3 regions of the Rahnella sp. PD4 genome follow, and region 3 is predicted to be linked to each of the others. Evidence: predicted binding sites of a transcription regulator. Region 3 holds the regulator's gene; each other region holds the start of a gene.
What was found. The regulator sigma-54, encoded in region 3, starts transcription at its own class of promoters, with help from an activator protein. The targets are predictions, from matches to a motif close to GTTGGCACANNTTTCGCTNT.
Positions count from the first base shown of each region.

Region 1: the regulator sigma-54 is predicted to act here: its motif matches at 4,190-4,209, upstream of ACOZIO_RS08730 (gamma-glutamyltransferase family protein).
Region 2: the regulator sigma-54 is predicted to act here: its motif matches at 3,097-3,116, upstream of glnK (P-II family nitrogen regulator).

Region 1 covers NZ_JBLZQF010000002.1:888,457-896,414, forward strand. Annotated here, with positions in the region: gene ACOZIO_RS08700 (pyridoxal-phosphate-dependent aminotransferase family protein) at 1-89, opposite strand, end outside; gene ACOZIO_RS08705 (amino acid ABC transporter ATP-binding protein) at 108-860, opposite strand; gene ACOZIO_RS08710 (amino acid ABC transporter permease) at 860-1,513, opposite strand; gene ACOZIO_RS08715 (amino acid ABC transporter permease) at 1,513-2,178, opposite strand; gene ACOZIO_RS08720 (transporter substrate-binding domain-containing protein) at 2,202-2,993, opposite strand; gene ACOZIO_RS08725 (MurR/RpiR family transcriptional regulator) at 3,251-4,090, opposite strand; gene ACOZIO_RS08730 (gamma-glutamyltransferase family protein) at 4,282-5,868, shown strand; gene hpxX (oxalurate catabolism protein HpxX) at 5,905-6,099, shown strand; gene ACOZIO_RS08740 (AtzE family amidohydrolase) at 6,096-7,499, shown strand; gene hpxZ (oxalurate catabolism protein HpxZ) at 7,553-7,936, shown strand.
Region 2 covers NZ_JBLZQF010000003.1:576,499-584,456, forward strand. Annotated here, with positions in the region: gene ACOZIO_RS11535 (SmdA family multidrug ABC transporter permease/ATP-binding protein) at 1-1,044, shown strand, start outside; gene ACOZIO_RS11540 (SmdB family multidrug efflux ABC transporter permease/ATP-binding protein) at 1,004-2,836, shown strand; gene glnK (P-II family nitrogen regulator) at 3,178-3,516, shown strand; gene amtB (ammonium transporter AmtB) at 3,602-4,891, shown strand; gene tesB (acyl-CoA thioesterase II) at 5,043-5,909, opposite strand; gene ACOZIO_RS11560 (YbaY family lipoprotein) at 6,179-6,760, shown strand; gene ACOZIO_RS11565 (MGMT family protein) at 6,831-7,139, opposite strand; RNA gene ffs (signal recognition particle sRNA small type) at 7,332-7,428, shown strand; gene ACOZIO_RS11575 (NCS2 family permease) at 7,556-7,958, opposite strand, start outside.
Region 3 covers NZ_JBLZQF010000007.1:103,012-110,969, forward strand. Annotated here, with positions in the region: gene ACOZIO_RS17615 (calcium/sodium antiporter) at 1-502, shown strand, start outside; gene kdsD (arabinose-5-phosphate isomerase KdsD) at 522-1,508, shown strand; gene kdsC (3-deoxy-manno-octulosonate-8-phosphatase KdsC) at 1,525-2,091, shown strand; gene lptC (LPS export ABC transporter periplasmic protein LptC) at 2,088-2,657, shown strand; gene lptA (lipopolysaccharide ABC transporter substrate-binding protein LptA) at 2,635-3,192, shown strand; gene lptB (LPS export ABC transporter ATP-binding protein) at 3,199-3,924, shown strand; gene rpoN (RNA polymerase factor sigma-54) at 4,026-5,459, shown strand; gene hpf (ribosome hibernation promoting factor) at 5,483-5,770, shown strand; gene ptsN (PTS IIA-like nitrogen regulatory protein PtsN) at 5,869-6,351, shown strand; gene rapZ (RNase adapter RapZ) at 6,419-7,273, shown strand; gene npr (PTS phosphocarrier protein NPr) at 7,270-7,542, shown strand; gene ACOZIO_RS17670 (BglG family transcription antiterminator) at 7,676-7,958, opposite strand, start outside.

The DNA.
Region 1 (7,958 bases), on a different contig from region 3:
AGCACGCGCGGATCGGCATTGATGGGCCCCGGCCCCATCAGCAGACGGGTTGGCGGGTTGATTTGTCCGGGAGTAATGAAATCTGACATAGTTAATCCTTTACAATGTTAGCTTGCTGCAGCCTCATTTAAGCCGCGTACGGATGCGATAAATTGTCTCAGCTCGGGGGTTTGCGGATTGGCAAACAACGTCCGGCTTTCGCCCTGTTCCCACACGGTGCCCTGATGCATAAACACCACGCGGTCGCCCACTTCACGGGCAAAATTCATTTCGTGCGTCACCAGTACCAGCGTCATGCCTTCTTTCGCCAGTTGCTCGAGCACTTTCAATACTTCGCCGACTAATTCCGGATCCAGCGCTGAGGTGATTTCATCACACAACAGCACTTTCGGGTTCATGGCCAGCGCACGCGCAATCGCCACGCGTTGCTGCTGACCGCCGGAAAGGCTGGATGGGTAATAATCCATGCGATCCGCGAGGCCCACTTTCGCCAGCATCTGTGCGGCCAGTTCACGGCACTCAGCGGCAGATTTTTTCAGCACCCGGCGTGGTGCCAGCATGACGTTTTCCAGCGCGGTCATGTGCGGGAAAAGATTAAAACTCTGGAACACCATGCCAACGGAACGGCTGATATCACGCGCCTGGGAATCGCGGTCGGTAATGGTCATTCCGCCCAGTTTAATGCTGCCTTCCTGATAACCTTCGAGCCCGTTCATGCAGCGCAACAACGTGCTTTTCCCTGAACCGCTGCGACCGATGATCGAAATCACTTCGCCGCTGTCGATATCCAGATCCACGCCTTTCAGTACGTGGTTCTGGCCGTAAAATTTCTGAACCTGATTGATGGTGATCAGCGGCATTACTGTTTCTCTCCACGCAATGATTTTTCTAAATGCTGGCTGTAACGGGACAGCGGATAGCACATCAGGAAGTAGCCCAGCGCCACTAATCCAAACACTTTGAACGGCTGATAGGTCACGTTATTGAGCATGGTTCCGGCTTTGGTCAGTTCGACAAAACCGATAATCGAAGCCAGCGCGGTACCTTTCACCACCTGCACGGAAAATCCGACCGTCGGCGCAATAGCAATGCGCAGCGCCTGCGGGGTGATCACCCGCCATAGCGTCTGGCCAAAATTCAGGCCGAGACAGCGCGACGCTTCCCACTGGCCTTTCGGTAACGCGGCAATACTGCCGCTCCAGATATCCACCAGATAAGCGCTGGTATACAGCGTCAGCGCCAGCGCGGCAGCAGTCCACGGGCTGACGTTGATCCCGAACAGCCCCAGCCCGAAGAAAGCCAGGAACAACTGCATCAGCAACGGCGTGCCCTGAAACAGCTCGGCATAAAGACGCACAAACCTTCCGGGCCAGCGGCGTTTGGTGAGACGCAGTAGCAGCAACGGCAACGTCACCAGCGTGCCGCCAATAAAGGCAGTCAGCGACAGCAACAATGTCCAGCGCGCCGCCAGCAGGAGATTGCGCACAATGTCCCAGTCGGTGAAGGTCATCATCAGTTTTCACTCCCAAAGACACGGCGTCCGGCCAGCAGCAGCAACTGACGCATTGCGACGGACAGCATCAAATAGAACAACGTGGTGACCAGATACACTTCAAAACTAAGGAATGTACGCGACTGAATTAAGTTTGCGGCAAACGTCAGTTCTTCATAGGACACCTGCGAGACCACAGAAGACCCGAGCATCACGATAATGCACTGGCTGACCAGCGACGGATAAATGCGTTTCAGCGACGGCGGCAGCACGATACGCAGGAACGTCTGGCTGCGGGTTAATCCCAGCACACGTCCGGCTTCCCACTGGCCTTTCGGCGTCACCTGAATACCGGCGCGGATAATCTCCGTGCTGTACGCACCGAGGTTAATCAGCATCGCCAGCAACGCCGCTTCACCGGCGGTCATTTTCAGGCCGATAGCCGGCAGGCCAAAGACAATGAAAAATAACTGCACCACAAACGGCGTATTACGGATGGCTTCGACATACACGCCCCATACCGCACGCAGGGTTTTATGGTTGCCGCAGCGGATGGCCGCGCCGCAAATGCCGATTGCGACACCGCCAACCGTTGCCATTACCGTCAGCTCAATGGTGGTCCATAAACCGGCCAGCAGTTCCGGCATATAAGGCCATAGCGCGCTAAAGTTAAGCTGATAGGTCATGAAAGATCTCCGTCAAACCCTGATTACGCGCCGATGGAAGCAGGCAGCGGTGCCTTCATCCATTTTTCAGACAGCGTATTCAGCGTCTTGTCTTTGATGCCTTCGGCGATCAGTGCATTCACTTTGTCTTTCAGCGCAGGCTCGTCTTTACGCAGACCCACGTAGCACGGCGAATCTTTCAGCATCACTTTGGAAACCGGTGCCTTGGCCGGATTCATGCGGGCAATGGCTGCCACCACCAGGTTACCGGTGGCGATGTATTCCACCTGACCGGACAGGTATGCAGACAGCGTAGTGTTGTTGTCTTCATAGCGCTGAATTTTGGCATCTTTCGGCGCCACGTCTGTCAGTGCCAGATCTTCCACGGCACCACGGGTCACGCCGATGGTTTTACCGGACAGCGCTTTCAGGTCGGACAGTTTGTCCCCCTGCGCACCAAACACGCCGAGGAAGAACGGTGCGTAGGCATTGCTGAAATCGATGACTTTTTCGCGCTCAGGATTTTTACCCAGGCTTGAAATCACCAGATCGACTTTATCCGTTTGCAGATAAGGTACGCGGTTGGCGCTGGTGACCGGCACCAGTTGCAACTTAAGTTTCATCTTATCGGCCAGATAATGTGCCATATCGATGTCATACCCTTCCGGCTGCAAGTCCTTGCTCACCGAACCAAACGGCGGGAAATCCTGAGGAACGGCCACGCGCAGTACACCGCGTTTCTGAATATCCTGTAACTGATCGGCCATGACGGCAGATGCCTGAAGCACCAACATTGCCGCACCTGCCCACATCAACAGCCGTTTGTTCATGTTCATAGATTATCTCCGGTGAAAGGTTTTTGAAACGATAGATTCTTATATTTATAACTCTGCAACGAATGTGCCAAAACCAGCACAGCGGAAAAAATGCGGACAAAATCACGGTACCACAAGGAATTAGAAAACGGAGGATACGATCAGGAGGGATTTTTTGCCCTGAACCAGGGCAAAAGGACTGAAAAGAAGACAATCATGACGCACTAAAAATGTGCAAAAGCACCAGAAAAGCGCTCAGTTTGTTCTGCAAACGGGAATCAGCGCTGCTCAAGCTCATCCAGATCGTTATACAAATCGCTTATCTGATGAATGCGCTGCCGGCCTGAGGTGAGCATCTCGTGCAGCAATGCGTTGCTGAGTAAATTCGCCAGACTCATGGCGGAAGAATAGCTGTCAAACGCCGATACGCTGTCGAGAGGCGCGGCCAGATGCCAGGTTGCCAGTGGGATCAGCGTCTGGGCCTGCGGCTCGCAGATCAACAACACCGGCACGCCCATCGTCTGTAATTGCGTGAGAACTGCCTTCGCCATGCGCGGCCTGCGGCGGAAGGCGACGAAAATCACCACATCCTGCACAGTCAGATCCACCAGTTCTTCAGCCAGCGTCTGGCCCGGTTGCGGCATCATCATCACGCCAGTGCGTACCTGAATCAGTTGCTGACGCAAATGCAGCGCCACCGGATAACTGTTGCGAAAGCCCAGCAGGCGCACCTGACGCGCCTGACTGAGGGCGGCGATCAGCGCGCCAAACTGTACGCCATCAATCTGATTAATCCACTGCGTCAGGTTGGCCATTTCCTGCTTATAGTGCCGCGATAACAAAGTGTTGCCCTGCACCGCATCGCGACTGTCCGTCAGCGGCATACCGCTCTGGCGCAGGGTGCGCATTTCATCGCGCATGTCACGGTAACTCGGATATCCCAGGCGCTTGAACAGCCGGCTGACCGTGGCTTTCGACACGCCGCTCAGCCGTGCCAGTTCGGCGCTGTTATAACTCATCAGGTCGTCAATACTGGCAAAAATAAAGTCGGCCACCCGCTGTTCCTGCGGCGTCAGTTCTGCGTAATGGTCACGCAGACGTTCATCAATCTGTTTCATCCCCGTCCCTTTTGTAACCAATGTTTCAGCGGAACATACCATGCACTATGCTTGCCAATGCAAGCTAAATTATGAGTGAAAGCGTGAAGATTCTGCCGATGTGGAACACCTCTTGCTTAACTTTATCCCTACGCGCCCACATCCCTGCATGCGCGGGCAGCATAAAAAAAGTGTTTCAAAAAGGACATCGCATGATTAACAGTAACAGCGCGCCGCTGGGCATGGCGGTCACACCCCATCATCTGGCGAGCCAGAGTGCGCTTGCAGTATTGCGCGAAGGCGGCAATGCCATCGAGGCGATGGTGGCGGCGGCCGCGACAATTGCCGTGGTCTATCCGCACATGAACGGTCTGGGCGGCGATGGCTTCTGGCTGATTGTGCCACCGCAGGGAAACCCGGTGGCAATAGATGCCAGCGGTGCCGCAGGCTCCCTCGCCACTCTCGATTTCTATACCGGTGAAACGCATATTCCGCATCGGGGACCGAAAGCCGCGCTGACAGTCGCAGGCACTGTCGGCGGCTGGCAGGAAGCGCTGAATGTGTCGGCTGAATTTGGCGGCGAGCAAAAACCGCTCTCCCGCCTGCTGCGTGATGCCATTCGTTACGCTGCTGACGGCATTCCGGTAACAGCCTCGCAGGAAGCTGCGACCCGTGCCAAACAACACGAACTTGAAAATTTCAGCACCTTCGCCGACGTTTTTCTGCCTAATGGCGATGTCCCCCGCGCCGGAAATCGCTTTACCCAGCCGCAACTGGCGCAGACATTATCGATGCTGTGCGAGGACGGGCTGAACAGTTTCTATCGTGGTGAGCTGGCCGACAATATGGCCGCCGACATGGAAAAGCTCGGCATGCCGGTCACCCGCGCTGATCTCGCGGCTTACAAGCCCCAGCGTCGTGTGCCGCTGCGCCTCAAACACAGTAAAGGCGAAATCTACAACCTGACACCGCCGACGCAGGGGCTGGTTTCACTGGCGATCCTCGGCCTGACTGACCGCCTGCCGCTGGAAACCCTGGATGAAAGTGCGACGATTCACAGCATTGTTGAAGCCACCAAACTGGCGTTCGGCCTGCGTGACCGTTTTATCACCGATCCGCGCATGATGACGCAGGATGCCCAGAGCCTGTTGGATCCCCAATATCTGGATGCCCTCGCCACCCGCATCAAACCCCACAGCGCTGCCGACTGGGGCAAAGGTAAAGGACCGGGCGATACCGTCTGGATGGGTGTGATGGACAGCAGCGGACTGGCTGTTTCTTTTATCCAGAGTATTTATCACGAGTTCGGCAGTGGCGTGGTGCTGCCGGGCAGCGGCGTGTTGTGGCAAAACCGTGGCGCGTCCTTCAGCCTCGATGCCGGGCATTTACTGGCGCTGGCGCCGGGCAAACAACCGTTCCATACCCTTAATCCTGCCGCCGCACGCTTATATGACGGGCGCACGATGGTTTACGGCTCAATGGGGGGAGACGGACAGCCGCAGACGCAGGCCGCCGTGTTTATCCGCCATGTGGTCCAGGGACAATCGTTACAGCAGGCGATCAGCGGCCCGCGCTGGCTGCTTGGCCGTACCTGGGGCGAGAGTTCGGATTCACTGAAACTGGAAAGCCGTTTTGCCTATCCGACGCTGGCGGGCCTGAGACAGCGTGGTCACGACGTCGAACTGTTGCCAGATTTCAGCGAAGCCGTCGGCCACGCTGGCGCGATCGTCCGCCATACCAACGGCATGTTTGAAGGGGCCTCCGACCCGCGCAGCAACGGCAGCGCAGCCGGATTTTGATCAGAGTTCGCTCATGAAAATTGATAAGGAAGCAGCATGAAAGAAACATCCGCAGCGACCAGCTGGGCCGCCTATATCTGCCAGATGGAATCCGTTCTGGCGCTGGAACTCGACGACGCACGTCGTCAGGAATTGCTGGTGCAGTTCAGCCGCATCGCCCAAATGGCGCAACCCCTGATGGATTTACCGCTCGATGCCCGACTGGAGATTGCCGGGGTATATCGCGCATGAAATCGCTTGATCACTTTACGATAAGCCAGTTACATCGGGCACTTGCGCAGGGGGATATCTCCGCCAGGGAAATAGCCACTTTCGCGCTTGATGCCATTGAACAGGCGAATCCGGTCATCAATGCTTATACGCATATCACCCGTGAACGCATGCTGAGTGAAGCTGCAAAAGTTGATAAAATCCGGGCCAGCGGCGCAACATTGCCTCCGCTGGCGGGTATTCCTTATGCAGTGAAAAACCTGCTGGACGTGGCCGGGGAAGTGACGCTGGCAGGCGCAAGCCTTAACAGCAACAATGCCGCCGCACGTCAGGACGCCTGGACGGTTTCACGCCTGACCTCACAGGGTGCAATGCTTTCCGGCATGCTGAATATGGATGCTTACGCGTACGGCTTCACCACGGAAAACAGCCATTATGGCACCACCCGTAACCCGCGGGATCTGTCGCGTGTGGCCGGTGGCTCTTCCGGCGGTTCGGCCGCTGCCGTCGCTGCCGGGCTGGTACATTTCAGCCTCGGCAGCGATACCAACGGTTCGATCCGCGTGCCGTCCTCGTTAAGCGGTATTCTGGGCCTGAAGCCCACCTTCGGGCGGATTTCACGTCGCGGCAGCCAGCCGTTTGTTGCCAGCCTCGATCACATCGGGCCGATGGCCCGTTGCAGCGAAGATTTGTCGCAGGTTTATGATGCCATTCAGGGCACGGATCCGCAGGATCACTTCCAGGCCGATAAGCCTGTGACCGGGACATTTTCACTGCTTAAACGCGGGCAGGAAGGTTTGCGCAGTGCCGTTTTGGGCGGATATTTTTCCACCTGGTGCGATGATCACGCCAAAGTAGCCGTATGTCAGGTCGCGCAGGCACTGGGAGCGCAGGAAGAAATTGAAATGCCACAGGCCGAACTGGCGCGTTCCGCTGCGTTTATTATCAGTGCGTCGGAGGGCGGCAATCAGTATTTGCCAAAACTGCGCAGCATACCGGAACAGTTTGAGCCGCTGTCGCGCGAGCGCTTACTGGCGGGGGCGATGATCCCGGCGGCATGGTATGTTCAGGCACAGCGTTTCCGTCAGCAGTTTCAACAGCAAATCTTGTCCTTGTTCGATCATTGGGACATTCTGATCGCGCCTGCCACACCGTGTCCGGCGACCCTCATTGGTCAGGAAACCTTTCACATCAACGGTCAGGATCTGCCAACGCGCGCCAGTATGGGTATGCTGACGCAGCCGATTTCGTTCCTCGGCCTGCCGGTGGTAACGGTGCCGGTCACCACATCAACCGGTCTGCCGATAGGATTACAACTGATAGCGCCACCGTGGCGCGAAGACCTTTGCCTGCGCGCTGCCCGGGCGCTTGAGCAGCAGGGGATCGTGAAAGTCAGCAGTTCTCCGGTGATGCCCGCCTGACAGCCTGCATCCCCGTTTTCCAGGGTGAAGTGAAAAGAGTAAAGAGAGTCACTATGAAAACTGAACATATCGACCGCCCGGCGATCCTTGCCGAAATGAACGCGGCATTTTATCGCTATGAACAGGCGCTGATCACTAACGATACCGCCGTCCTCGACGAACTGTTCTGGCACGACCCGCGTACCGTGCGCTACGGCGCGGGAGAAAATCTTTACGGCATTGACGCCATCCGCGCATTCCGCATAGCACGATCGTCACAAGGGTTAGACCGGGAACTAGTCAATACCACCATCACCACTTTTGGCGACGACATGGCGGTCACCAGTACGGAATTCCGCCGGGAAGGCAGCGACAAGATTGGCCGTCAGCAGCAAACGTGGGTGAAGATGCCAAGTGGATGGAAGATTGTGGCGGCCCATGTGAGTCTGATGGTTTGACCGAACCATTGGGCGGTTCAGC
Region 2 (7,958 bases), on a different contig from region 3:
TTTGATCCGACCATTTATGTTTCTATCGGCATGGCAAATCTGCTGGCCATCGGCGGCGGTAGCTGGATGGTCGTTAATGGTCACCTGACGCTGGGTGAACTCACCAGCTTTGTCATGTACCTTGGCCTGATGATCTGGCCGATGCTTGCGCTCGCCTGGATGTTTAACATCGTCGAACGTGGCAGTGCGGCTTACAGTCGTATTCGTAGCCTGTTGCAGGAAGCCCCCTCTGTTGTGGATGGCATCATCCCCCTACCGGCAGAGCGTGCGGTGCTGGAAGCCCGCATCACTGATTTCCATTATCCGGAAAATAGCCACGCTGCGTTAACGTCGGTCAATTTTTCCCTGCAACCTGGGCAAATGCTGGGGCTATGCGGTCCGACAGGTTCCGGTAAAAGCACGCTGTTGGCACTCCTTCAGCGCCAGTTCGATGTCACTGACGGGGATGTGCGTTATCACGGATTATCCCTTAAAGAAATTCAGCTTGATGACTGGCGTGCCCGTCTGGCTGTTGTCAGCCAAACGCCTTTCCTGTTTTCAGACACTGTCGCGCAGAATATCGCGCTCGGAAGACCTGATGCCACGCAGGAAGAGATTGAAGGAGCCGCGCGTCTCGCCAGCGTTCATGACGATATTCTGCGATTGCCTCAGGGATATGACACTGAAGTCGGCGAGCGTGGCGTCATGCTTTCCGGTGGTCAGAAGCAGCGTATTTCGATTGCACGTGCACTGCTCCTCAAAGCTGAAATTCTGATCCTTGATGATGCTTTATCCGCCGTTGATGGCCGGACAGAGCACCAGATCCTGCACAATCTTCGCCAGTGGGGCAGTGACCGTACGGTGATCATCAGTGCTCATCGTCTTTCAGCACTGACCGAAGCCAGTGAAATTTTGGTGTTCAGTCAGGGGAGTATTTCACAGCGTGGCAATCATGATCAGCTTGCTGCAGAACCCGGCTGGTACCGCGATATGTTCCGTTATCAGCAATTAGAAGCCGCGCTGGATGATGTGCCGCAGGAAAAGGAGCCGGAACACCGTGGCTGAACAAAAAATAATTAAAATTCAGAAGCTTTGGCCAACGCTAAAGCGCCTGTTAAAATACGGAAAACCCTACACTACACCGCTGTCTTATGCGGTGCTGATGCTATGGATTGCCGCTGCAGCGGAAGTGACCGGCCCTATCTTAATCAGCTTCTTTATTGATCATTACGTGGCTAAAGGTGAGATGCCGTGGGGGAAGGTTAGTTTGCTCGCGTTAAGCTTTCTTTTCCTGCAATTCCTGGCGGCAAGCCTGCATTATTTTCAGGCACTGTTGTTCAACCGTGCTGCGGTGGGTGTCGTTCAGCGCCTGCGCACCGAAGTTATGGATGCTGCACTACGGCAGCCGCTGAGTGCATTCGATACTCAACCTGTAGGTCAGCTGATTTCCCGCGTGACAAACGACACGGAAGTTATCCGTGATTTGTATGTGACTGTGGTATCGACAGTCTTGCGCAGTATTGCCCTGATTGGGGCAATGCTGGTGGCGATGTTCAGTCTCGACTGGCGTCTGGCATCGGTGGCGATTTGTATCTTCCCGGCCGTGTTTGTTGTGATGGGGTTGTACCAGATTTACAGTACGCCGGTGGTGCGCAAAGTACGTGCTTACCTGGCGGATATTAATGATGGTTTCAATGAAGTCATCAACGGTATGAATGTCATTCAGCAGTTCCGCCAGCAGAAAAGATTCGGGGAACGGCTTGCCCGCGCCAGTCAGTCGCACTATATGGCCCGTATGCAAACGCTGCGGTTGGAAGGATTCCTGTTGCGTCCTTTGCTCAGTTTATTCTCCTCGTTAATTTTATGTGGTCTGCTCATTCTCTTTGGATTCAGCGCAGAGGGCTCTGTGGGCGTTGGTGTTTTATACGCCTTCATTAATTATCTCGGACGGCTCAACGAGCCTCTGATTGAACTGACCTCACAGCAATCGATTATGCAGCAGGCAGTGGTTGCCGGTGAGCGTATCTTTGATTTGATGGACAGGACGCAGCAGCAGTATGGACCCGATGATAAATTGCTGACCAGCGGTGAGATTGATATCAAAGACGTCAGCTTTGCTTATCTGCCGGATAAATGGGTGCTGGAAAACATTTCTTTGCACGTCCCATCACGCGGATTTGTCGCGTTGGTCGGGCATACCGGCAGCGGTAAAAGCACGCTGGCAAATCTGCTGATGGGCTATTATCCGCTAAACAAAGGTGAGATCCGGGTTGACGGGCGTAACCTCGCCGATTTATCGCACACCAGCCTGCGTAAAGGTATTGCGATGGTGCAACAGGATCCGGTCGTTCTGGCAGAGTCCGTATTTGCCAATGTCACGTTAGGCCGTGATATTGATGAAGCACAGGTTTGGCATGCGCTGGACATTGTCCAGCTCTCACCGCTGGTGCGCGAAATGCCCGAAGGTATCAATACGCGTCTGGGAGAACAGGGCAATAATCTTTCTGTAGGGCAGAAGCAATTACTGGCGATGGCGCGCGTTTTGGTGCAGGCACCGGAAATTCTGATCCTTGACGAGGCAACGGCCAATATTGACTCCGGCACAGAGCAGGCAATTCAGCGCGCATTACGGGCTATCCGTCAGCAGACTACACTTGTGGTTATTGCACACCGGCTTTCAACGATCGTAGATGCCGATAATATTTTGGTATTGCACCGCGGACAAGCCGTTGAGCAGGGTAATCACTTGCAGCTGCTGGCAGAAAAAGGCCGGTATTATCAGATGTATCAGTTGCAACTTGCCGGGCAGCAATTGGCTTCTGCCGGACAGATTACACCCGCAACAGAAAACGCATAATCTTATGCCGGTGCCGTCCTCCGCGGTACCGGCTATCTTTTTTCCCCGGTTTTCTTTTCCCGTTTTTAGCTTTCCCCGCACTGTATTCATGCAGGCAAAACCTTTTTATCAATCCGGATGCACTAAAAAGCAGCGATGAGCACTTAAATGGTGCGAGCGCTGCTGTGCTGAACAGGATTTGGCAACTGTGCGCAGGGTCACGATTATTCTGAAAATGCCGTATTACGTGGGAATTGCATGAATCTGTGACCAATTTCAACTCTGGCACACCCTTTGCTTTATTCAATCCGTATCGGGCGTGAATCCTCTCACGGCAGGCCCTTAATTCGAGGAGTGGCACAATGAAGCTGGTTACTGTGGTGATCAAACCTTTTAAGCTGGAAGACGTGCGTGAAGCGCTGTCTGCTGTTGGAATTCAGGGGCTGACCGTAACGGAAGTTAAAGGTTTTGGCCGTCAGAAAGGTCATGCAGAACTTTACCGTGGCGCGGAATACAGCGTGAACTTCCTACCAAAAGTAAAAATCGACATTGCTATCGCTGACGATCAGCTTGATGAAGTGATCGACGTGATCAGCAAAGCGGCCTACACCGGCAAGATCGGTGATGGCAAAATTTTCGTTGCTGAGTTGCAACGTGTTATCCGTATTCGTACCGGTGAAACCGACGAAGCAGCACTGTGATTTCAGGTTCTTTTCTCTCACACCAATCGGTTTGAGATAAATCAGATGAGAAAAAACAGTTTTGAGAAACAGGGGTGGGTTAATAATGAAAAAACTTTTATCCATGATGGGGCTTGGTGCAGTGGCTTTGCTGCCTTCGCTGGCCATGGCGGCAGCACCAGCAGCGGCAAACGGCGCTGATAATGCCTTTATGATGATTTGTACTGCGCTGGTATTGTTCATGACCGTACCTGGCGTAGCGTTGTTCTACGGCGGCTTACTGCGTTCGAAAAACGTTTTGTCCATGCTGACTCAGGTTATTGTCACCTTTGCTCTGGTCTGCGTTCTGTGGATCCTCTACGGCTACAGCCTTGCTTTCAGCGAAGGTAATGCGTTCTTCGGTGGTTTCAGCAACGTCATGATGAAAGGCATTGGACTGGATTCTGTGACAGGCACCTTCTCGCAGATGATTCATGTTGCATTCCAGTGCTCATTTGCCTGTATCACGGTGGCGCTGATCGTGGGCGGTATCGCTGAGCGTGTACGTTTTTCAGCGGTTCTGATTTTCACGGTGATCTGGCTGACTTTCTCTTACATCCCGATGGCTCATATGGTGTGGGCAGGCGGTTTCCTGGCTGCTGATGGTGCGCTGGACTTTGCCGGTGGTACTGTTGTCCACATTAACGCCGCAATTGCAGGCCTGGTGGGAGCGTATCTGCTCGGTAAACGTGCCGGTTTTGGTAAGGAAGCTTTCAAACCACACAACCTGCCAATGGTCTTCACGGGTGCCTCAATCCTCTACGTGGGCTGGTTCGGCTTCAACGCGGGTTCAGCAAGTGCCGCAAGTTCTGTTGCCGCACTGGCTTTCCTGAACACGGTAATTGCTACCGCTGGCGCAATCCTGTCCTGGACGCTGGTTGAGTGGATGGTACGTGGTAAGCCTTCACTGCTGGGCGCAAGCTCTGGTGCTATCGCGGGTCTGGTCGCTATCACGCCGGCATGTGGTACGGTGGGCGTTGGCGGTGCTTTGATCATCGGTCTGGTCGGTGGTATCACTGGCCTGTGGGGTGTGGTTACCCTGAAAAAATGGCTGCGTGTTGATGACACCTGTGACGTATTCGGTGTTCACGGCGTGTGCGGTATCGTAGGTTGCCTGCTGACTGGCGTGTTCACTTCCAGTTCCCTGGGCGGCGTAGGTTATGCAGAAGGCGTGACCATGGGCCATCAGGTGTGGGTGCAGTTCTTCAGCGTATGCGTGACCTTGGTGTGGTCCGGTGTTGTGGCCTTCATCGGTTACAAAGTGGCTGATATGATTGTAGGTCTGCGTGTTCCTGAAGAGCAGGAACGTGAAGGTCTGGATGTTAACAGCCACGGTGAAAATGCTTACAACCAATAAGCCAGTAGTAATCTGATTTCAGAGAAAGTAGTGCGCTAACTCTCTCATTAAGCAGTACAGAACAATAAAATAATGATGATATGCAAAAGGGGCGATAGTGATATCGCCCCTTTTTAATGCGCCATTTTCACAGGACGTTTTTTAATAAAGATTATTCAGGCTTTCGCTGACGAATAACGCCTTCCTGGACCGTAGAGGCGACCAGAACGCCATCGCGGGTATAAAACTGCCCACGCACAAAACCGCGCGCACCGGAAGCAGAAGTACTTTCAACGGCATACAGCAACCAGTCATCCATGCGGAACGGACGGTGGAACCACATCGAATGGTCGATGGTCGCGACCTGCATTCCCGGTTCAAGGAAGCCAATGCCATGAGGTTGCAGCGCCGTAGGCAGGAAATTGAAGTCAGATGCATAGCCCAGCAAATACTGATGAATTCGCAAATCATCTGGCATCTCACCGTTGGCCCGGAACCACACGGCACGGTTAGGTTCTTCGACGCTTCCTTTCAGCGGGTTATGAAACTTCACCGGACGCATTTCAATAGGCTTATGGCCGATAAATTTTTCGCGGAATTTTTCCGGTATCAGATGCGCCAGATTTTTAGCAATATCGGATTCTGATACCAGCGTTTCCGGTGGTGGTACATCCGGCATGGCGTTCTGATGCTCAAAGCCACTTTCCTGGCTCTGAAACGACGCTGTCATATAGAAAATCGGTTTTCCATGCTGTACGGCTTTTACACGGCGTGCACTGAAGCTGTTGCCATCGCGCAGGATTTCCACGTCATAGATGATGGGCTTACTGCTGTCGCCTGGGCGCAAAAAATAGCTGTGGAAAGAATGGATACCCCGCTCCGCCGGGACAGTCTGCTTGGCGGCATACAATGCCTGTCCGACCACCTGACCGCCAAAGACCTGACGTAAGCCTAAATCTTCACTTTGGCCACGGAACAACCCTTCTTCAATTTTTTCCAGATCGAGCAGATCCAGCAGATTTTTTAATGCCTGACTCATAGTGGCCTCATGAAAGTAACCAGAGAAATCGACCTCAGTTGTTCGGGGTAATGCAGGCAGGAATCTTCTGAAATACGCCTTCACCGACAGGTCTAACCTGTTAATCATAGTGGATCTTCCGTTTTGCCAGAAGATCTGTTTGGCCGTTAACAGGAAAACCTCAGATTCTTGTGCCATGATTAATAGGTAAGCTGGTTAAAGTCACTACATTCATCGTCGGCGCTTATTACGGCTTGTCGACAAGCGACTATAAAAAGGGAGTACGATCAATGAAACTTTGGCAGATAGTAGGTGGAACCGCGCTGTCTCTGACTCTTGCCGGATGTGCACAGCATCATGAGGCACCAGCGCAGCAACCTCCTGTGAATACGGCGGCCAGTCCGGTCACTCAACCTGCGATCACCGGCCCGAATGTATCGGGTAGTGTGTTCATCAATCAGCGTGTTGCTTTGCCACCGGATGCTGTCCTGACGGTGACATTGTCTGATGCTTCGGTGGCGGATGCGCCATCCCGGGTGATTTCGCAAAAAGTAGCAAGAACGCAAGGGAAACAGGCTCCGTTTACCTTCATCCTGCCATATAACCCGCAGGAAATTGCTCCTGACGCCCGTATTCTTCTGAGTGCAGCGGTAACCATCAATGGTCAGATGACCTTCATCACTGATTCCATTAAAGAAGTGATTAACCATGGTCAGGGTACACGTGCTGATCTGCAACTTGTCCCTGTTGTCGCCGTACCTGTCGCGACTAAACCGAGCACTTTGGGGCCAATGAGCAACCCGTCAAATCCGCGGCTGGGCACGTCACCGGCACCGGTAAGTTCGGCACCCGCGCAACCCATGACCTATTGATTCATGACTTGTGATGGCTAAGCACCGCTCCGGCGGTGCTTATCTGTAAGATGGTTTAGTGAACGCAACATCACCATTTCCAGCCATATTTCTCTAAATCCACTTTGCCTTGCTTAAAGGTAATGCCTTCTGCCAGCAGTGCCTGACGTTGACGCTTAAAGTCTTCGCCCTGCAGGGATATTTCGCCGTGCCGGTTAATCACCCGATGCCAGGGAAGGGTGCTGCCTTCCGGCAGCTTCTTGAGTACGCCGCCGACCTGCCGCGCTGCACGCGGTGAACCGGCCAGTTGTGCGACGTTACCGTAAGTTGTAACTTGCCCGACCGGAATGGCGGCGATAATCTGAAATACGCGCTGGCGAAAGTTATCGGGTTCCGACATGACATCCTCCTCGGTGATTTGCGCCAGTATGACGCAAAAATTAAGGCATTGTTGGCTCTGATTTAGGCATATCGTTTAAGAAAACAACGGTTGTCGGCGGTTAACTTGCTTTTGCCTCGGGCATCGCAGATAATGCCCGTCGCTTCAATTCTCTTAGCAGAGAAATGAAGCCGACAACGTCAATGGGGGCCCTGTTGGTTCTCCCGCAACGCTAACTTGTCAACTTGGTCAGGTCCGGAAGGAAGCAGCCATGGCAGGTGTCGTGTGTGCCGGGATGTAGCTGGCAGGGCCTCCACCATTTCAGGTGTCTACCGATTCTTCTTATCTTCCTCATTTCTTCTTAAACATCCGTAAAGCCAGGCTGCGCCCGTAAAAAAGGGCACGTTTTCACGCACCCTCTGTTTGATTCGTTAGGGTCAGTGATGTACCAGCGTCGCAAAATAATAGACCAGCGGGATCGCCAGAATATAAAGGCTCATCGGTACCTCACGTGCCTTGCCGGCAACGACCTTAATGCTGACGTAAAACAGCAATCCGCCGGCGATACCTGTACCGAAGCTGTTGGAAATCAGCGTAATCATCACCATCATCAGTACTGGCAGCGCGTCGGTAAAATTCGCTAAGTCCACTTTTCGTAAATTACTGAACATGTTCAGGCCAATCAGAATCAGCGCCGGAGCGGTCGCCTCTTTCGGGATCATCAGCGCAATGGGGGTAAATAACAGCATCAGCAGAAACATCATGGCTGCAGCCAGCGCGGTCAGGCCAGTTTTTCCGCCTGCTTCAGCCGCTGCAGAGGACTCGATCAGTGCGGTGGCG
Region 3 (7,958 bases):
CTATGAGCAAATGTCCGAACTTCCACAAGACAGCAGCAATACGGTCGCATTTTTATGGCTGGCGCTGGGCTTTATCATCATGCCCCTGGCATCGGGCATGATCGTTGATAACAGCACCGTCATCGCGCGTTATCTGGGTGTCAGCGAACTGGTGATCGGCCTGACGGTCATCGCCATCGGTACCAGTCTGCCGGAACTGGCGACCTTTATCGCCGGTGCTATCAAAGGCGAAGATGACATTGCGCTGGGTAACATCATTGGCGCAAACATTTTTAATACCTGTCTGGTGCTGGGATTACCCGCGCTGGTGGCACCAGGTTCGTTCAACCCGGACGCATTTCATCGCGATTATTGGGTCATGCTGGCGGTCAGCGTGGTGCTTTCCGGGCTATGCCTGATGCGTAAACACCGTATCGGCCATTTAGCCGGTGCATTATTGCTGTGTGGATTTATCGCCTATATGGCAGTGCTGTTCCTGTTACCAGACAGCATTGCCTTCTGAACTCTGTCAGGAACCGACTATGGCTAACGATACCTTCGCCCCCGGTTTTGATTTTCAGGCCGTCGGACGTGATGTACTGAAAACAGAACGTGAAGGACTTGAGCAGTTAGATCAATACATTAACGGTGATTTTACCCGCGCCTGCGAAAAAATTTTCGCCTGCAATGGCAAAGTCGTTGTCATGGGCATGGGCAAATCCGGTCATATTGGCCGTAAGATGGCCGCCACCTTTGCCAGTACAGGCACGCCGGCCTTCTTTGTGCATCCCGGTGAAGCCAGCCACGGTGACCTGGGCATGGTGTCAAAGCAGGATGTCGTCATTCTGATTTCCAACTCCGGTGAAGCCCATGAAATTCTGGGGCTGATTCCGGTACTCAAACGCCTGGGCATTACGCTTATCTGCATGACGTCTAACCCTGAAAGCACGATGGGAAAAGCGGCGGATGTCCATCTTTGTGTAAAAGTGCCCAAAGAAGCCTGCCCGCTGGGGCTGGCACCGACCAGCAGCACCACAGCGGTGCTGGTGATGGGCGATGCTCTGGCTGTCGCACTGCTGGAAGCTCGCGGGTTCACACCGGAAGATTTCGCCCTGTCACACCCTGGCGGAGCACTGGGTCGCAAGCTGTTGCTTCGCGTCAGCGATATCATGCACACCGGAGATGAGATCCCGCACGTCAGCCGCGAGGCGTCGTTACGGGATGCGTTGCTGGAAATCACCCGTAAAAATCTGGGCATGACGGTTATCTGCAACGATTTGATGAAAATCGAAGGGATTTTTACCGATGGGGATTTGCGACGCATCTTTGATATGGGTGTCAACATCAATACGGCATCAATTGCGGATGTGATGACGACAGGCGGCATTCGCGTACGTCCGTCACTGCTGGCAGTTGATGCGCTGAATTTAATGCAGGACAAACACATCACGTGTGTGATGGTTGCTGATGGTGACCAGTTGCTGGGTGTGTTACATATGCACGATATGCTGCGCGCTGGCGTAGTTTAATTGAGGAATTCCCTAAATGAGTAATAGCGCAGCCCTGGCGGAAACCTGCTACGGTCCGGTCAGTACGCAAGTGCTTGAACGGGCGAAAGCGGTCCGCCTGCTGATTTGCGATGTCGATGGCGTCATGTCTGATGGCCTGATCTATATGGGAAATCAGGGAGAAGAGCTGAAAAGTTTCAACGTTCGCGATGGTTACGGTATCCGCTGCCTGCTGACATCCGGCATCGAAGTCGCGATTATTACAGGCCGCAATGCAAAATTACTGGAAGATCGCGCTAAAACTCTGGGTATTCGCCACTTGTATCAGGGCCAGTCGGATAAGCTTTTGGCCTTCCGCGAACTGTTAGATACACTGTCTCTTCGGGCCGAAGAAGTGGCATACATTGGTGATGACCTGATTGACTGGCCGGTGATGGCCGAAGTGGGTCTTTCTGTGGCGGTTCAGGATGCACATCCTGTTTTGTTACCAAAAGCGCATTATGTTACCCGTATCGCTGGCGGGCGTGGTGCAGTTCGCGAACTGTGTGATTTGATTCTGCTGGCGCAGGGCAAGCTGGAGGACGCCAAAGGGCTGTCGATATGAGTAAAGCAAAACTTTGGGTTATTCTGGCGCTTACCGCCATTGTCCTGGTGCTGATTGGCTGGTCATTGTCTGACAACAGCGATGATGTTCCGCAGGTGGTTAACGATCAGGATCCGACTTATCAGACTTCCCACACCGTTACGATGGTATATGACCCGATGGGCAGCCTGACGTATAAACTGGTGTCAGACGAGGTAAAATATTACACCACGGATCAGGTGTCGTGGTTTACTCATCCGGTCGCGACCATGTATGACAAGAACAAAGTAGCCACCTGGGTATTACGTTCCGATAAAGCGAAACTGACTCAGGATAAGATGCTTTATCTCTATGGGCATGTGCAGGCCGATAGCCTGACGCCTGAGACATCACAGCTGCAAAGAATCAAAACGGACAATGCACAGGTTAACCTGACGACACAGGACGTTGCCTCAGACGATGAAGTGACGCTTTATGGTACAGGTTTTACATCTAACGGCATGAAAATGCGTGGTAATCTGCGTGATAAAACAGCAGAGCTGATCGAAAAGGTATCGACTTCCTATGAAATTCAAAGCAAAAAATAAAATCCGTGATCTTCTGATCGTCAGCTCATTGTTAGCCGTCAGCGTTCCGGCATTTGCCTTAAAAGACGACACAACGAAACCGATCACCATTGACTCGGCAAATCAGGCACTTGACGTCAACACCAATACCGCGACGTTTACCGGCAATGTGGTGGTGAATCAGGGCACGATCCAGGTTAAAGCCGATAAAGTGGTGGTGATACGTCCGCAGGGTGTGTCCGGTAAAGAAGTGGTAGAAGGTTACGGTAACCCGGTGACGTTCTATCAGATGCAGGACAACGGTAAGCCGGTAAAAGGCCATGCCCAGAAAGTCCGCTACGAAGTGGAAAATGACCTCGTCACGCTGACCGGCAATGCTTACCTTGAGCAACTGGACAGCAATGTGAAAGGCGACCGCATTACTTATCTGGTACAGAAACAGCAAATGGAAGCTTTTAGTGATAAGGGTAACCGTGTGACGACCGTTCTGGTCCCTTCGCAGCTGCAACAAAAAACGCCTGCAGCGGGCGGCCAGCCGACCAAAAAGAGTAACTGATATTTTATGGCTAAATTAATCGCAGAGAATCTCGCCAAGGCATACAAAGGCCGTAAGGTCGTTGAAGATGTCAGCCTGATGGTCAACTCGGGTGAAATCGTCGGGTTATTGGGCCCAAATGGTGCGGGTAAAACCACCACCTTTTACATGGTCGTGGGCATTGTCCAGCGCGATGCGGGCCGTATCATCGTTGATGATGAAGACATCAGCCTGCTGCCGCTGCATACCCGCGCCCGTCGCGGTATTGGTTATCTTCCGCAGGAAGCCTCCATATTCCGTCGTCTCAGTGTATTTGATAACCTGATGGCGGTGCTGCAGATCCGTGATGATCTGACCAAAGAACAGCGTAATGACCGCGCGAATGAATTAATGGAAGAGTTCCATATTTCTCATTTGCGCGATAACCTCGGTCAGTCACTGTCCGGTGGTGAACGACGTCGTGTGGAAATTGCCCGTGCGCTGGCAGCAAACCCTAAATTCATCCTGCTGGATGAACCGTTCGCCGGGGTTGACCCGATTTCCGTTATCGACATTAAAAAAATCATTGAGCATTTACGTGACAGCGGCCTCGGCGTACTGATCACTGACCATAACGTGCGCGAAACACTCGACGTTTGTGAACGCGCGTATATTGTCAGTCAGGGGAAATTGATTGCCCACGGCACGCCAGCCGACATTCTTGCTGATGAACAAGTTAAACGTGTTTATCTTGGTGAAGAATTCCGTCTGTGATCTGTGCCGCCGGAACCGTGCCTGTTTCCACCTACACTGAAACAGGCCGTCTCTGACAGAAGTGTTGCCGTTTTCACTCATCAACGGAATTAAGCCAAGATATGAAGCAAGGTTTGCAACTCAGACTCAGCCAACAACTGGCTATGACTCCCCAGTTACAACAGGCCATCCGCTTGTTGCAACTGTCCACGCTTGAGCTCCAGCAGGAGATCCAACTCGCGCTGGAGAGCAACCCTCTGTTGGAACAAACTGACCTTCATGAAGAAATCGACTCGGTAGAAGCCACCGACAGCGAGGGGTTAGACACCCGCGAGGCGCTCGAGCAAAAAGATATGCCGGAAGAATTGCCGCTCGACGCGACCTGGGATGAGATTTACACCGCAGGCACGCCGTCCGGTACCGGTAATGATTACAGCGACGACGAGCTGCCCATTTATCAGGGTGAAACCACCCAGACCCTTCAGGATTACCTGATGTGGCAGGTTGAGCTGACGCCGTTTTCTGATACTGATGCCGCGATTGCCACATCAATTGTCGATGCGGTGGATGACACCGGTTACCTGACCGTCTCCCTTGAAGACATCCTCGAAAGCGTCGGTGATGAAAACATCACGATGGACGAAGTTGAGGCCGTGCTTAAACGCGTTCAGCGTTTTGATCCGGTGGGGGTGGCAGCACGTGACCTGCGCGATTGTCTGCTGATCCAGCTGTCTCAATATGCCACTGACACGCCTTTCATCACTGAAGCCCGTCTTATCATCAGCGAACATCTCGATTTGCTGGCGAACCATGATTTCCGCGCACTTATGCGATCAACCCGGTTAAAAGAAGATACACTCAAAGGAGCGATGCTTCTGATCCAGTCTCTGGATCCGCGTCCGGGTCAGTCGATCAATACCGGCGAATCCGAATACGTGATCCCGGATGTGCTGGTGCGTAAAGTGTCAGGGGTCTGGACGGTAGAACTCAATTCCGACAGCATTCCGCGTCTGAAGATTAACCAGCAGTACGCCGCGATGGGTAACTCCACACGCAGCGACAGCGACGGGCAATTTATCCGCAGCAATCTGCAGGAAGCCAAGTGGTTAATTAAAAGCCTGGAAAGCCGTAACGACACGCTGTTGAAAGTGACGCGCTGCATCGTTGAGCAGCAGCAGGCGTTCTTTGAACTGGGTGAAGAATTTATGAAACCTATGGTGCTGGCCGATATTGCCAGTGCCGTGGAAATGCACGAATCGACGATTTCACGCGTGACGACACAAAAGTTCCTGCACAGTCCGCGTGGTATTTTCGAACTGAAGTATTTCTTCTCCAGCCATGTCAGTACAGACAGCGGCGGCGAGGCATCGTCAACCGCGATCCGGGCGCTGGTGAAGAAATTAATCGCAGCGGAGAATCCTGTAAAACCGCTCAGTGACAGCAAGTTAGCAACCCTGCTTTCCGATCAGGGAATTATGGTTGCGCGCCGGACTGTCGCCAAATACCGAGAGTCTTTGTCCATCCCGCCCTCAAACCAACGTAAACAGTTAGTTTGACCTCAACAGAGAAGGAAGACATTATGCAGCTCAACATTACCGGACATCACATTGAGATCACGGATCCCCTGAGAGAGTTCATCACGTCGAAACTGGCTAAGCTCGAGCAGTATTTCGACAGGATTAATCAGGTGTATGTGGTGTTGAGCGTGGAAAAGGTGCAGAAAGTAGCGGAAGCCACTTTGCATGTGAACGGAGGCGAATTACATGCCACCTCGGAACATCAGGATATGTACGCAGCGATTGACGGGCTGGTTGATAAACTGGCCCGACAGCTGAATAAACATAAAGACAAACTGAAACAGCACTGACATTCATGTAGCCAACCCTGTGCTACAAACCTTCGGGCATCGGCTTGTGACCTTCGGGAAACGAGCCGATATAGCTTTAAGGGTGAAACAGCGCAAAAGTGAAAGATGACATGATTAACGATACTGCAATGCAATTAACGTCGGTGCTTAATGCCGAATGCACCAAAAGCGGCGTTCATTGCGCCAGCAAAAAACGCGCACTGGAAATCATCAGCGAGCTGGCCGCCAAACAATTAAATTTGTCGCCACAGGTGATTTTCGACGCTATTTTGACCCGCGAACGTATGGGGAGCACCGGGATCGGTGCCGGGATCGCCATCCCGCACGGTAAGCTGGAAGAAGACACTTTACGTGCCGTTGGCGTGTTCATTCAGCTTGAACAGCCGATTGCTTTTGACGCCATCGATAATCAGCCGGTAGATTTGCTTTTTGCCTTGCTGGTACCGGCAGATCAATGTAAAACCCATTTACATACATTATCTTTAGTCGCGAAGAAATTAGCTGATAAAACAGTATGTCGCCGTCTGCGTGGTGCGCAAAGCGACGAAGAACTGTTCCAGATAATGACTGAAAACGAATAAATTGCTGATTCCCGGTACGGTGCCGGGAAAATGAATTCTGAACACTGAATGCCAGGGGAGTGTCACCATGGTGCTGATGATTGTCAGCGGCCGTTCCGGTTCCGGGAAGTCGGTTGCCCTACGGGCATTAGAAGACATGGGTTTTTACTGTGTGGACAATTTACCGGTGGTGTTATTGCCGCAGCTTGCCCAGACACTCGTTGAACGTAATACGTCAGCGGCCGTGAGCATTGACGTCCGTAACATGCCGGAAACACCCGAAGTTTATGAGCATGCGATGTCACAACTGCCGGAGAGTTTTTCGCCGCAGCTGTTATTCCTTGATGCCGACCGTAATACTTTGATCCGCCGTTACAGCGACACCCGTCGTCTGCACCCGCTTTCCAGCAAAAATTTGTCCCTCGAAAGTGCCATTGATGAAGAAGCCGATCTGCTCGAACCGCTGCGTTCGTCGGCGGATCTGATCATCGATACCTCCGAAATGTCCGTTCATGAACTGGCAGAAATGCTGCGTACCCGTCTGCTGGGTAAACGCGAGCGCGAACTGACCATGGTATTCGAATCCTTCGGCTTCAAACACGGCATACCGATTGATGCGGATTACGTCTTCGACGTCCGTTTTCTGCCAAACCCGCACTGGGATCCGAAACTGCGTCCGATGACCGGCCTTGATAAGCCGGTGGCAGCGTTCCTCGACCGTCATACTGAAGTGCATAACTTTATCTACCAGACCCGCAGCTACCTCGAACAGTGGCTGCCAATGCTGGAAACCAACAACCGCAGCTATCTGACCGTCGCCATTGGCTGTACCGGCGGTAAACACCGTTCGGTGTACATCGCAGAGCAACTGGCCGACTATTTCCGTTCCCGCGGGAAGAATGTGCAGTCCCGCCATCGCACGCTGGAAAAACGCAAATCATGACGGTGAAACAAACGGTAGAAATCAAAAACCGGTTAGGCATGCACGCCCGACCGGCAATGAAATTGTTTGAACTGGTGCAGAGCTTTGAATCAGAAGTTATGCTGCGCAACGGCACGGGCATAGAAGCGGAAGCCAGCAGTGTTATCGCGCTGCTGATGCTCGACTCCCCGAAAGGCCAGAAAATCGAAATCGAAGCCACGGGGCCCGACGAAGAACAGGCGCTCACCGCTGTCGTAAATCTGATCAACTCCGGTTTTGACGAGGACTAATCCCCGTCATATTTCAAGTTGCAGGTGCGTTGGCTGCGCTCAGTTACCCGAATCACTTACCCGTGTAAGCTCATCGGGACTCCTTCGTTTGCCACCTTCCTCAACTCGAACTATTTTGGGGATAAGTAAGATTTTAAATGCGTGAAAGGCAATCTATTGCAATTGCCTTGAAGCTTTCAAAATTCTCACTGCTCAGCAAACGGCTCATTGAGCGTTCCCGCACAAACGTCACGAATAAATCGTAAATCGCCATCGCCTCTTCATAATCTGCTTTGCTGATCGCCAGCAGGAAAATTACGTGTGCGGTCTCCCCTTCACCCCATGCAATGCCCTGGGGAGAGAGCAACGTGATTACCACGGTTTTCTTTGCCAGCAACCCCAGCGAGTGCGGCAGCGCAATGCCTTCACCCAGCATG